DNA from 2 places in the Kitasatospora sp. NPDC056273 genome. Region 2 is predicted to be linked to the other one. Evidence: riboswitches for the same ligand, from Rfam matches in the RefSeq annotation. Region 2 holds a riboswitch; the other holds the start of a gene.
The links. Region 2 has a riboswitch for thiamine pyrophosphate ahead of thiO (glycine oxidase ThiO). Riboswitches for the same ligand answer to the same signal wherever they lie in the genome.

Region 1: it holds a riboswitch for thiamine pyrophosphate, as region 2 does, so the genes downstream of both, ACFCY1_RS17435 (cytosine permease) here and thiO (glycine oxidase ThiO) in region 2, are expected to answer to the same signal.

The regions. Positions count from the first base shown of each region.
Region 1 covers NZ_JBHJSJ010000016.1:164,315-169,269, forward strand. Annotated here, with positions in the region: gene ACFCY1_RS17425 (ATP-binding protein) at 1-99, opposite strand, end outside; gene ACFCY1_RS17430 (glycerophosphodiester phosphodiesterase) at 527-1,351, opposite strand; gene ACFCY1_RS17435 (cytosine permease) at 1,460-2,878, opposite strand; TPP riboswitch at 2,871-3,015, opposite strand; gene ACFCY1_RS17440 (S1C family serine protease) at 3,282-4,955, shown strand, end outside.
Region 2 covers NZ_JBHJSJ010000075.1:7,982-12,936, reverse strand. Annotated here, with positions in the region: gene ACFCY1_RS37670 (thiazole synthase) at 1-453, opposite strand, end outside; gene thiS (sulfur carrier protein ThiS) at 457-741, opposite strand; gene thiO (glycine oxidase ThiO) at 738-1,913, opposite strand; TPP riboswitch at 1,917-2,029, opposite strand; gene ACFCY1_RS37655 (NAD(P)/FAD-dependent oxidoreductase) at 2,113-3,321, shown strand; gene ACFCY1_RS37650 (Rv2175c family DNA-binding protein) at 3,374-3,739, shown strand; gene thiE (thiamine phosphate synthase) at 3,739-4,392, shown strand; gene ACFCY1_RS37640 (polyprenyl synthetase family protein) at 4,465-4,955, opposite strand, start outside.

The DNA.
Region 1 (4,955 bases), on a different contig from region 2:
GACGCCGACCAGCACCTGCCCGAGCACCTCGGCCCGGGCGCTGCGGCCCAGGGCCGGCAGCGGGCCGAGCGGACGGGCGTACCGACAGGCGTTGCTCAACAGCTCGGAAAGGATCAGAACAGCATCATCGATGACCGGTTCGGGTACCTGCCGGTCACCCAGATCTCGACGCAGTCGGCGCCGTGCGACCCCGACACTCGCTGGGCCGTGCGGCACTGCCATGGTCGATGAAGTCGGCACTTCACGCGCCACCATCAACGCCACCCCCGGACCTCCTTCAGCGTATGCCGAGGGAGAGATGCCCCTTGGTAATGCGTCGGAAACGAGCACCGGACGATCCCGCGAGCCCATTTCGAGTGCGGCGACCGACGGTCGACATCAGGTCATTCCGCGCTCACCCTCCGTCGCCCGGATGCAAGAATTCCGGCAATTTCGCGCGAGGAAGGTTTGACTGCCGACCAGAGTGATCGGATCGGAGGGGTTCGGAGGAGTACGGCCTTCGGTGCGCCGACGGATCACCGGTGGATCACCGGCCGAGCTGCGCCAGTACCTCCGCGGGCCGGTTGGTGATGATCGCGGACACCCCGAGCTCCAGGCAGAGCTCGACGTCGGCCGGCTCGTCCACCGTCCACACGTGCACCTCGTGGCCGAGCTCGCGCAGCCGGGTCACCAGCTGCGGGCGGGCCCGCACCAGCTCGATGCCCGGGCCGGCGATCCGCGCCCCGCCCGGCAGCGGCGAGCCCTCGCGCAGCCGGCCGAGCAGCGGCAGGGTCCGCTCGAACAGGAAGACCCGCCGGTACCGCGGCGCGGCGGCGGCCACCCGGTTCAGCGCGACCGAGGAGAAGCTCATGATCCGGGCGGACGGGCGGTCGCCCTCCCGGATCGCGCCGATCTTGAACCGCTCCAGGGTCCGCAGCAGCTCGGCCTCCACCCGGCCGCGGAAGCGCACCGGGTGCTTGGTCTCGATCGCCAGGTCCACCGGGCGGCCGCACTCCACCACCAGCTCCAGCAGCCGCTCCAGCCGCAGCACGCCGCGCAGCTCCGGGTCGGTGCTGGGGCGGCCGGTCTTCCAGGCGCCGAAGTCGTACGCCTCCAGCTCGGCGAGGGTCATGGCCGAAACGGTGCCCCGGCCGTTGGAGACCCGGCCGATCCGGCGGTCGTGCACGCAGACCAGCGCGCCGTCGGCGGTGACCCGGACGTCGCACTCCAGCGCGTCCGCGCCCTCGTCGAGCGCGCGCCGGTAGGCCGCGAGGGTGTGCTCGGGCAGGGCGTGGGAGGAACCGCGGTGGGCGATCACCTGGACGGGCGGCACGGTGCGCGCCGCCGCCGAGGACAGGTCTGGGCTGGTCACAGGCCCAACGATAGGCGGCGGAGGTGAAGCGCGGACAAAGACGGCCCCAACCTGTGGGGCCGTCTGCGCACCTGCGGGGCCCGCTCGGGCCCCGCTCCCTCCGCTCCGTCAGCCCCGGACGGCGCGGCGGCCGAGCGGGGTGAGCGCCCAGGTGGCCAGGGCCGGCACCAGGAAGGCGAACAGCGAGGCCGAGGTCCACTCCTGCGGGGTGAAGTGCAGCGCCTCCTGGGCGGAGGTCCAGAAGTCCGTCCACCAGCCCGCGACCTTGGTCGGCGCGATGAACTGGTAGACCGCGAAGCCCAGGGCCCACGGCAGCAGCATCAGCCAGCGGGACGGCGCGTCGGCGGAGAGGTTCCAGCCGCGCCGGCCGGCGCCGAGGAAGTAGTCCACCACGAGCACCGCCAGCAGCGGCACGAACACCGAGCCGATCAGGCCGAGGAAGCCGTAGTAGGTGTCGGTGAACTCGTCGATCTGCAGCGCCAGCACGGTGATCAGCACGCCGATCGCGCCGGAGAGCACCCGGCGGTCCACCTTCGGCAGCAGGTTCTGCACCGACATCGCGGTCGAGTACACGTTGGCGAAGGACTGGTCCGTCTCGCGCAGCACCAGCACCAGCAGGAACAGCCAGCCGGCCCAGACCCCGAGGAAGGAGTCGAAGATCCGGTTCGGGTCGCCGTCCGACTGCAGCAGCGCCATCAGGCCGAGCACGTAGCACCAGACCTGGGCGACCGTGTAGCCGGAGAAGCTGCCCCAGAACGCCGAGCGCGGGGTGCGCGAGTGCCGGGTGTAGTCGGCGGCCAGCGGCACGAAGGAGACCGACACCGCGATCATCGCGTCGGTGGCGCCGAGGAAGCCGTGCCAGTTGCCCGCGCCCGGGTCCGGCACGCCCTGGCGGCCCAACTGGACGGTGAAGTACACCATCGCCACCGCGACCGCCCCGGCCACGAAGCGGCGCAGCACCGCGATCGAGCCCAGCGGCCAGATGGTCAGGGCGGTGGTCAGCGCGCCCGCGAGCAGGACGAACAGCCAGCGGTAGCCGGTGGTGTGCGCGACGGTCTGCGCGCCCGCCGAGATGGTCAGCAGCTCGAAGACGCCCCAGCCGATGCACTGCACGATGTTCAGCACCGTCGGCAGGTACGACAGCCGGGTGCCGAACAGCCCGCGCAGGTTCGCCATCGCGGGGGCGCCGGTGCGGGCGCCGATCAGCGCGGCCACGGCGAGCATCGCGGTGCCGACCGCCGTACCGATCGTGATCGCGGTCACCGCGGCGGCCAGCGACAGCTCGCTGCCGGGGGCGCCGAGCACGGTGGCGGCGGTGGAGAAGCCGATCAGGCTGACGCCCAGGTTCATCCAGAGCGCGAAGTGGTCCCGGAAGCGCAGCGTGCGCGGCGGTTCGGTGTCCAGGACCAGGGGCGCTTCGACGTGCTCGGCGCGTTCCAGGAGGGCGGTCGCGCCCGGCGCGGGGGCGTTCGCGCCGGAGTCGGAGGCGTTCGTACCCGAAGAAGAGGATGGCGAAGCAGGCGGCATGGCCGATACTCCCTACGCCGGCATTACCCGGACAGGTTCCGGCGGTCAGCGCCCCCTCGAACGTCCGTCACTCGTGTGGCGTACGGTCGACATGCGCACTCTCAGCCTGGTGGGTCCAAGCTCCCGCGTGTCAGTTTGGAGCGCCAGGCTAACCGGCGCGGGTGCCGACGCCCAAGGCCGAGGGCGGGGCGGTCCGCATCGCGGACGCCCGACGGGGAGGGGAGCCCCGGCCGTCGGTACGGGTGCCGGAGCCGGTGTCAGCGCCGCTGTGGGTGCTGACGCCAGCGCCGGTGTCGGTGCCGGCTAAGGATTCTTATGAGTTCTTCAGAGGGGTCCTTACGGCAAACGAATCGACAGTGCGAAAAACTATGGTCCTTGGTTCTGCCAGCTATGGAGGTCGTCCGTGAGCACCGAGCGCGAGGTTGGGCCCACCGGGCCGCAGGGGGAGCAGCCCGCCGGGCCGGGGGCGGCCGAGTCCGCTGCCGCGGGCCCCGCTCAGGGCGGGCACAACCCGACCATGGCGTTCCGGCGGGTGCCCGAGCCGGAGGCGGGCGCGGTCGAGGCCGCCGCCGCCGAGGCGGCGCCGTCCGCCGACGCCGTTCCGGCCGAGGAGGTCCCGGCCGGGGGTGGGCACAAGCCCACCGTCGCCTTCACCAAGGTGCCCGCACCGGAGGCACCCGCCGAGCCCGTGGCACCCGCCGCACCCGCCGCACCCGCCGTCGAGGAGCCGGCCGTCGACCCGGCCACCGGCTACATCGACGCGCCGCCGCCGGTCCTGCCGCCCGTTCCGCCCGCCCCGGTGGCCGCCGCACCCGCCGCCCCGGCCCTGCCGCCGGCCGGCAACCCGTACGCCACCCCGACCCACGGCGTCCCCGCCGCCGGCGCGCACGAGGGGTACGGCGCCGCTCCGGCCGCGCCCGCCGCCCCCGCCGCGCACGGCCACCACCCCTTCGGGGCCGGCCAGCCGCTCGGCGGCTGGGGCCCCACCCACGACTCCACCTCCGGCGGCGCCGGCTACCCCGGCGGCCCGGCCGGCCCGCACGGCTACCCGGCGGAGTACCCCGGCGGTCCGGGCGGCCCCGGCGGCCCGCGCAAGAAGCGCGGCGGCCTGGTCGCCCTGATCGCGGCCGTCGCGCTGGTCGCCGGTGTGGCCGGCGGCGCGCTCGGCGTGTCCGTCTCCGACAGTTCCGACCGCAGGAGCTCCGCGAACGACCACCGCAGCACCACCGTCCAGGCCAGCGACACCCAGAAGAACGAGCCCGTCCCCGGCTCGATCGCCGCCATCGCGCAGAAGGCGCTGCCCAGCGTCGTCACCATCAAGGCGCAGGGCAACGGCGAGTCGGGCACCGGCACCGGCTTCGTCTTCGACACCGAGGGCCACATCCTCACCAACAACCACGTCGTCGCGCCGACCCTCAGCGGCGGCAAACTGACCGTCAAGTTCGCCGACGGCAGCTCCTACAGCGCCTCGGTGCTCGGCCACGCCGAGGGCTACGACGTCGCCGTGGTCAAGATCGACAACCCGCCCAAGAGCAAGCTGGCCCCGCTGCCGCTGGCCGACTCCGACAAGGTCAACGTCGGCGACGCCACCGTCGCGATCGGTGCGCCGTACGGCCTGGAGTCCACCGTCACCAGCGGCATCATCAGCGCCAAGGACCGCCCGGTGGCCTCCGGCGACGACACCGGCTCGCAGGCCTCGTACATGAACGCCCTGCAGACCGATGCCTCCATCAACCCCGGCAACTCCGGCGGCCCGCTGCTCGACTCCGGCGGCGCGGTGATCGGCATCAACTCGGCGATCCAGTCCAACGCCTCCGCCAACGGCCGGGCCGGCAGCATCGGCCTGGGCTTCGCCATCCCGATCAACCAGGCCAAGTGGGTCGCGGACACCCTGATCAAGACCGGCAAGCCGGTCTACGCCAAGCTCGACGTGCTGCGCAACGACGACTACAAGGGCGACGGCGCGCAGATCCAGACCAAGGACATCCAGGGCCAGCCCGCCGTCACCCCCGGCGGCGCGGCCGACAAGGCCGGCCTCAAGCCGGGCGACGTCATCACCAAGCTCGGCGGCGTCCCG
Region 2 (4,955 bases):
GATGGCCGCGCAGCCGACGTCCTCCAGCTTGCGGGCCAGCACCGGGTCGTCGTTGGTGTACGGCAGGACGGTGAAGCCGTCGTCGACCAGCGTCTCGGCGGCGTCCAGCAGCTCGATCGGGTCGGGCAGCAGGGTGCGCTCGTCGGCGATCACCTCCAGCTTGACCCAGTCGGTGCCGAGCGCCTCGCGGGCCAGCCGGGCGGTCAGCACGGCCTCGCCGGCGGTGAAGCAGCCGGCCGTGTTGGGCAGCACCCGGATGCCGTTGCGGGTCAGCACGTCCAGCACGGAGCCCTGGGTGGTGGCGTCGACCCGGCGCATCGCGACGGTGGTCAGCTCGGTGCCGGAGGCGAGCAGCGCGCGCTCCAGGACCTCCAGGCTGGGGGCGCCGCCGGTGCCCATGATCAGCCGGGAGGAGAAGGCCGTCCCGGCGATGGTCAGCAGATCGTCGGCCATGGTTCAGCCTCCCTGGACGGCGGTGAGGATCTCGATCCGGTCGCCGCTGCCCAGTGCCGTCCCGGGCCACGAACCGCGCGGCACCACGGCCTCGTTGAGCGCGGCGGCGACACCGGTGTTGGCGGCGCTGACGGAGGCCACCAGCTCGGCGAGGGTGGTCGTGGCGGGCACCCGGCGGGGCTCGCCGTTGACGGTCAGGGCGATCTCGGCCGGGGCGGCCGGGTTCGGGGCGTCCTCGTTCACGGCGTTCTCGTCTGGGGCGTTCTCGGTCAGGGCGATCTCGGTCATGCGGAGGCCTTCGCGACGGGGGATTCGGAGGAGAACCGGGTGGGGGTGAACGGCCTTGCGAGCTCGGGGACTTCACCGGTGACCAGGTACTCGGAGACCAGGTCGGCGGTCACCGGGGTGAGCAGCACGCCGTTGCGGTAGTGGCCGGTGGAGGCGACCAGCCCGGGCAGCGGGGTCGGGCCCAGCAGCGGGGCGTTGTCCGGCGAGCCGGGGCGCAGCCCGGCCGAGGTCTCGCGCAGCGGGAGTTCGGTGATGCCCGGGACCAACTCGTGGGCGTCCCGCAGGAGTTCGTACACCCCGCCGGCGGTGACGGTGGTGTCGTAGCCCTGCTCCTCGGTGGTCGCGCCGACGACCAGTTCGCCGTTCTCCCGGGGGACCAGGTACAGGTGCCGGCCGCGGACCACGGCGCGGACGTTGCGGGAGAGGAACGGCCGGTAGGCCTCCGGCACGTGCAGCCGCAGCACCTGCCCCTTCACCGGGCGGATCGCGGGCAGCACCCCCTCGGGCAGACCGGGCAGCCGGTGGCTGTGCGGGCCGGCGGCGAGCACGACCTGGTCGGCGGTCACCGTCTCGTCGGTGCTCAGTCGGGCGCCGGTCGCGCGGCCGTCCTCGACCAGCAGCTCGACGGCCTCGGCGCGGTGCAGCAGGACGCCCGCGCGCCCGCAGGCCGCGACCAGGGCGGTGAGCAGGCGCCGGGGGTCCACCTGGTGGTCGTCCGCGGCGTGCAGGGCGCCGCGGACGGCGGGGGCCAGCATCGGCTCCAGCCTGCGGGCCTCCCGGCCGGTCAGCCAGGTCGAGTCCAGGCCCAGCCGCTGGTGGAAGGCGTACAGCTCGCGCAGTTCCTCGCGGTCGTCGGAGTCCAGCGCGACGGCGATCGTGCCGCAGCGGCGGTAGCCGGTGTCCAGGCCGCCGCTCGCCTCGGAGAGTTCGGCGGCGAAGGCCTCGTACCGCTCGTTCGAGGCCATCCCGAGGCGCAGCAGCGGCTCCTCGCCGTACTGGAGCTCGGTGACCGGGGCGAGCATCCCGGCCGCGACCCCGGCGGCCCCGCCGCCGTGGGCGGGGTCGACCACGATCACGTTCCGCGCCCCGCGCCGCGCGGTGCGCCAGGCGACGGCGAGGCCGATGACGCCCCCGCCGATCACCAGCACGTCGGCATGGGTGCCTGATGGCAAGCGTGACAAGGCTGCTCTTCTCCCTTCGCCGGTATGACCCGGATCAGGTTCGGACGGTCGCAGGCCGTGTCAGCCCGCCTCTCAGCCCGGTCCGCCGGGCTCCCGTGTGGTCCTCCCACCTTAACGCCGGGGGTCGGCCCGGCCGAAGGCCCGTACGCGGGGCGGATGGCCCGGAGGCCGCCGCGTCGCGCTGAGTACAGTGGCGGGCGTGGCAGAGCTGAGCGGAACGGATCGGGTGGTCGTCGTCGGAGCCGGGCTGGCCGGGGCGCAGTGCGCCCTCAAGCTGCGGCAGGGCGGCCGGCAGGGGCGGATCACGCTGGTCGGCGAGGAGCCGCACGCGCCGTACGACCGGCCGCCGCTCTCCAAGGACGTGCTGCTCGGCAAGGCCGACTCCACGGCCCTGGACATCGACTACGGGCAGCTCGGCATCGAGCTGCTCACCGGCCGCCGCGCCACCGGCCTCACCCCCGGCGTGCTGCACACCGACGGCGGCGACCTCCCGTACGGCTCGCTGGTGATCGCCACCGGTGCCGTGCCGCGCGCCCTGCCCGGCGCCGAGCGGGCGCACCTGCTGCACACCCTGGACGACGCCCTGGCGCTGCGCGCGCTGCTGCGCCCCGGGCTGCGGCTGGTGCTGGTCGGCGCGGGCTGGATCGGCGCCGAGGTGTCCACCGCGGCCCGCGCGGCGGGCTGCGAGGTGACGGTGGTCGAGGCCGGTCCGGCGCCGCTGCCCGGCGCGCTGCCGACGGAGCTCGGCTCGGCGATGGCCGCCTGGTACGCCGACGCCGGGGTCGAGCTGCGCTGCGGGGTCGGCGTGGCCGCCGTCGAGCCCGGCGCGGTGCTGCTGGCGGACGGCTCGCACCTGCCCGCCGACGAGGTGGTGGTCGGCATCGGGGCCCGCCCCGCGACCGGCTGGCTGGCCGGCTCCGGGGTCGAGCTGGACGCGACCGGCGCCGTCGTGGTGGACGGGCGGCTGCGCACCTCGGTGCCCGGGGTCTTCGCGGCCGGCGACTGCGTCAGCTACCCCTCGGCCCGGGCCGGCGCCCGGCTGGCCGTCCAGCACTGGGACCACGCGCTGCGGTCCGGCGAGGCGGTGGCCGCCGCCGTCCTGGGCGCGGACGCGCCGGCCTACGACCCGGTGCCGTACTTCTGGTCCGAGCAGTTCGGGCGGATGGTCCAGTACGCCGGCCGGCACGCCGAGGGCGACGAGCTGGTCCGGCGCGGCGACCCGCGGGGCGCCGACTGGTCGGTGCTCTGGCTGCGCGACGGCGTGCCGAGCGCGCTGCTGACCGTCGACCGGCCGCGCGACCTGGCCCAGGGGCGGCGGCTGATCGAGCGCGGCACCGCGCTGGACCCGGCCCGGGCGGCCGACCCCGCGGTACCGCTGAAGGCGGCCGTCGCGGGGTAGGCGCGGGGCAGGTCTGGTGCGCGGTGGGCCGCGGAGGTGGCAGTCTGGTGGCGTGAGTGAGATCGAAAGCAAGATTGAATCCCTGGTCACCGACTGGATGTACCTGCCCGACATCTCGGAGCAGTGGGGGGTCCGGGTCACCGAGGTGCGTGACCTGGTCAAGAACGGCGGCCTGATCGCCGTCCGGCGCGGCCCCAACAAGTCGCTGCAGGTCCCGGCCGCGTTCATCGACGGCCCGGGCCTGGTCAAGCACCTGTCCGGCACCCTGACCGTCCTGCGGGACTGCGGGTACAACGACGCGGAGATCCTGGAGTGGCTCTTCACCGAGGACCCGTCGCTGCCCGGCAGCCCGATCCAGGCGCTGCGGGAGAACCGCGGCACCGAGGTGAAGCGCCGCGCCCAGGCGATGCTGATCTGATGGCGGCGGACACGCCGCGCGCCGGGCTCGCCGACGCCCGGCTGTACCTGTGCACCGACGCCCGCCGGGAGCAGGGCGACCTCGCCGAGTTCCTGGACGCGGCGCTGGCGGGCGGGGTGGACATCGTCCAGCTGCGCGACAAGGGCCTGGAGGCCAGGCAGGAGCTGGAGGCCCTGGAGGTCTTCGCCGACGCCTGCCGCCGGCACGGCAAGCTGCTGGCCGTCAACGACCGCGCCGACGTCGCCCACGCGGCCCGGCCGGACGTGCTGCACCTCGGCCAGGACGACCTGCCGGTGCCGGCCGCCCGGGCGATCCTCGGCGAGGACGTGCTGATCGGCCGCTCCTGCCACGCCGAGTCCGAGGTGGACGCGGCGATCGCCGAGCCCGGGGTGGACTACTTCTGCACCGGCCCGGTCTGGCCGACCCCGACCAAGCCGGGCCGCCCGGCCCCGGGCCTCGGCCTGGTCTCGTACGCGGCGAAGCAGGACACCGACCGGCCGTGGTTCGCGATCGGCGGGATCGACCTCGGCAACCTGGACGAGGTGCTCGCCGCCGGTGCCCGCCGGGTCGTCGTGGTGCGGGCCGTCACGGCCGCGGCGGACCCCCGGGCGGCCGCCGCCGAGCTGTCCCGCCGGGTGCGCGCCGCGCTCTGAGCCTCCCGGATCCCGATAGGACCCGCAGGACCCGCAGGACCGGCCCGGGGCCGTCGCCGCCCGTCAGTGCGTTCAGTACTTGCGGACGGTGGCGGCCTCGGCCAGTGCCAGCAGCACCGTACGGGCCCGCTCGTCGGCGAGCGGCGCCGCCTCCAGCGCGGCCAGCGACTGCCGCATCAGCTCCTCGATCCGGCGCTCCACCAGCTCCGGCGCCCCGCTGCGGGCGACCAGCCCGCGCAGTTCGGCGACCTCCGGGGCCGCCAGGTCCGGCGCGCCCAGCCGCTCGTCCAGGTGCCGGGCGTCGGCGGCCGGCAGGCCCCGCATCGCGTGCGCGACCAGCAGGGTGCGCTTGCCCTCGCGCAGGTCGTCCCCGGCCGGCTTGCCGGTGACCGCCGGGTCCCCGAAGACGCCGAGCAGGTCGTCGCGCAGCTGGAAGGCCTCGCCCAGCGGCAGCCCGAACGCCCCGTACGCCTCGACCAGCTCCGGCCCGGCGCCGGCCAGCAGCGCGCCCACCTGGAGCGGCCGCTCGATGGTGTACTTCGCGGACTTGTAGTGCAGGACGG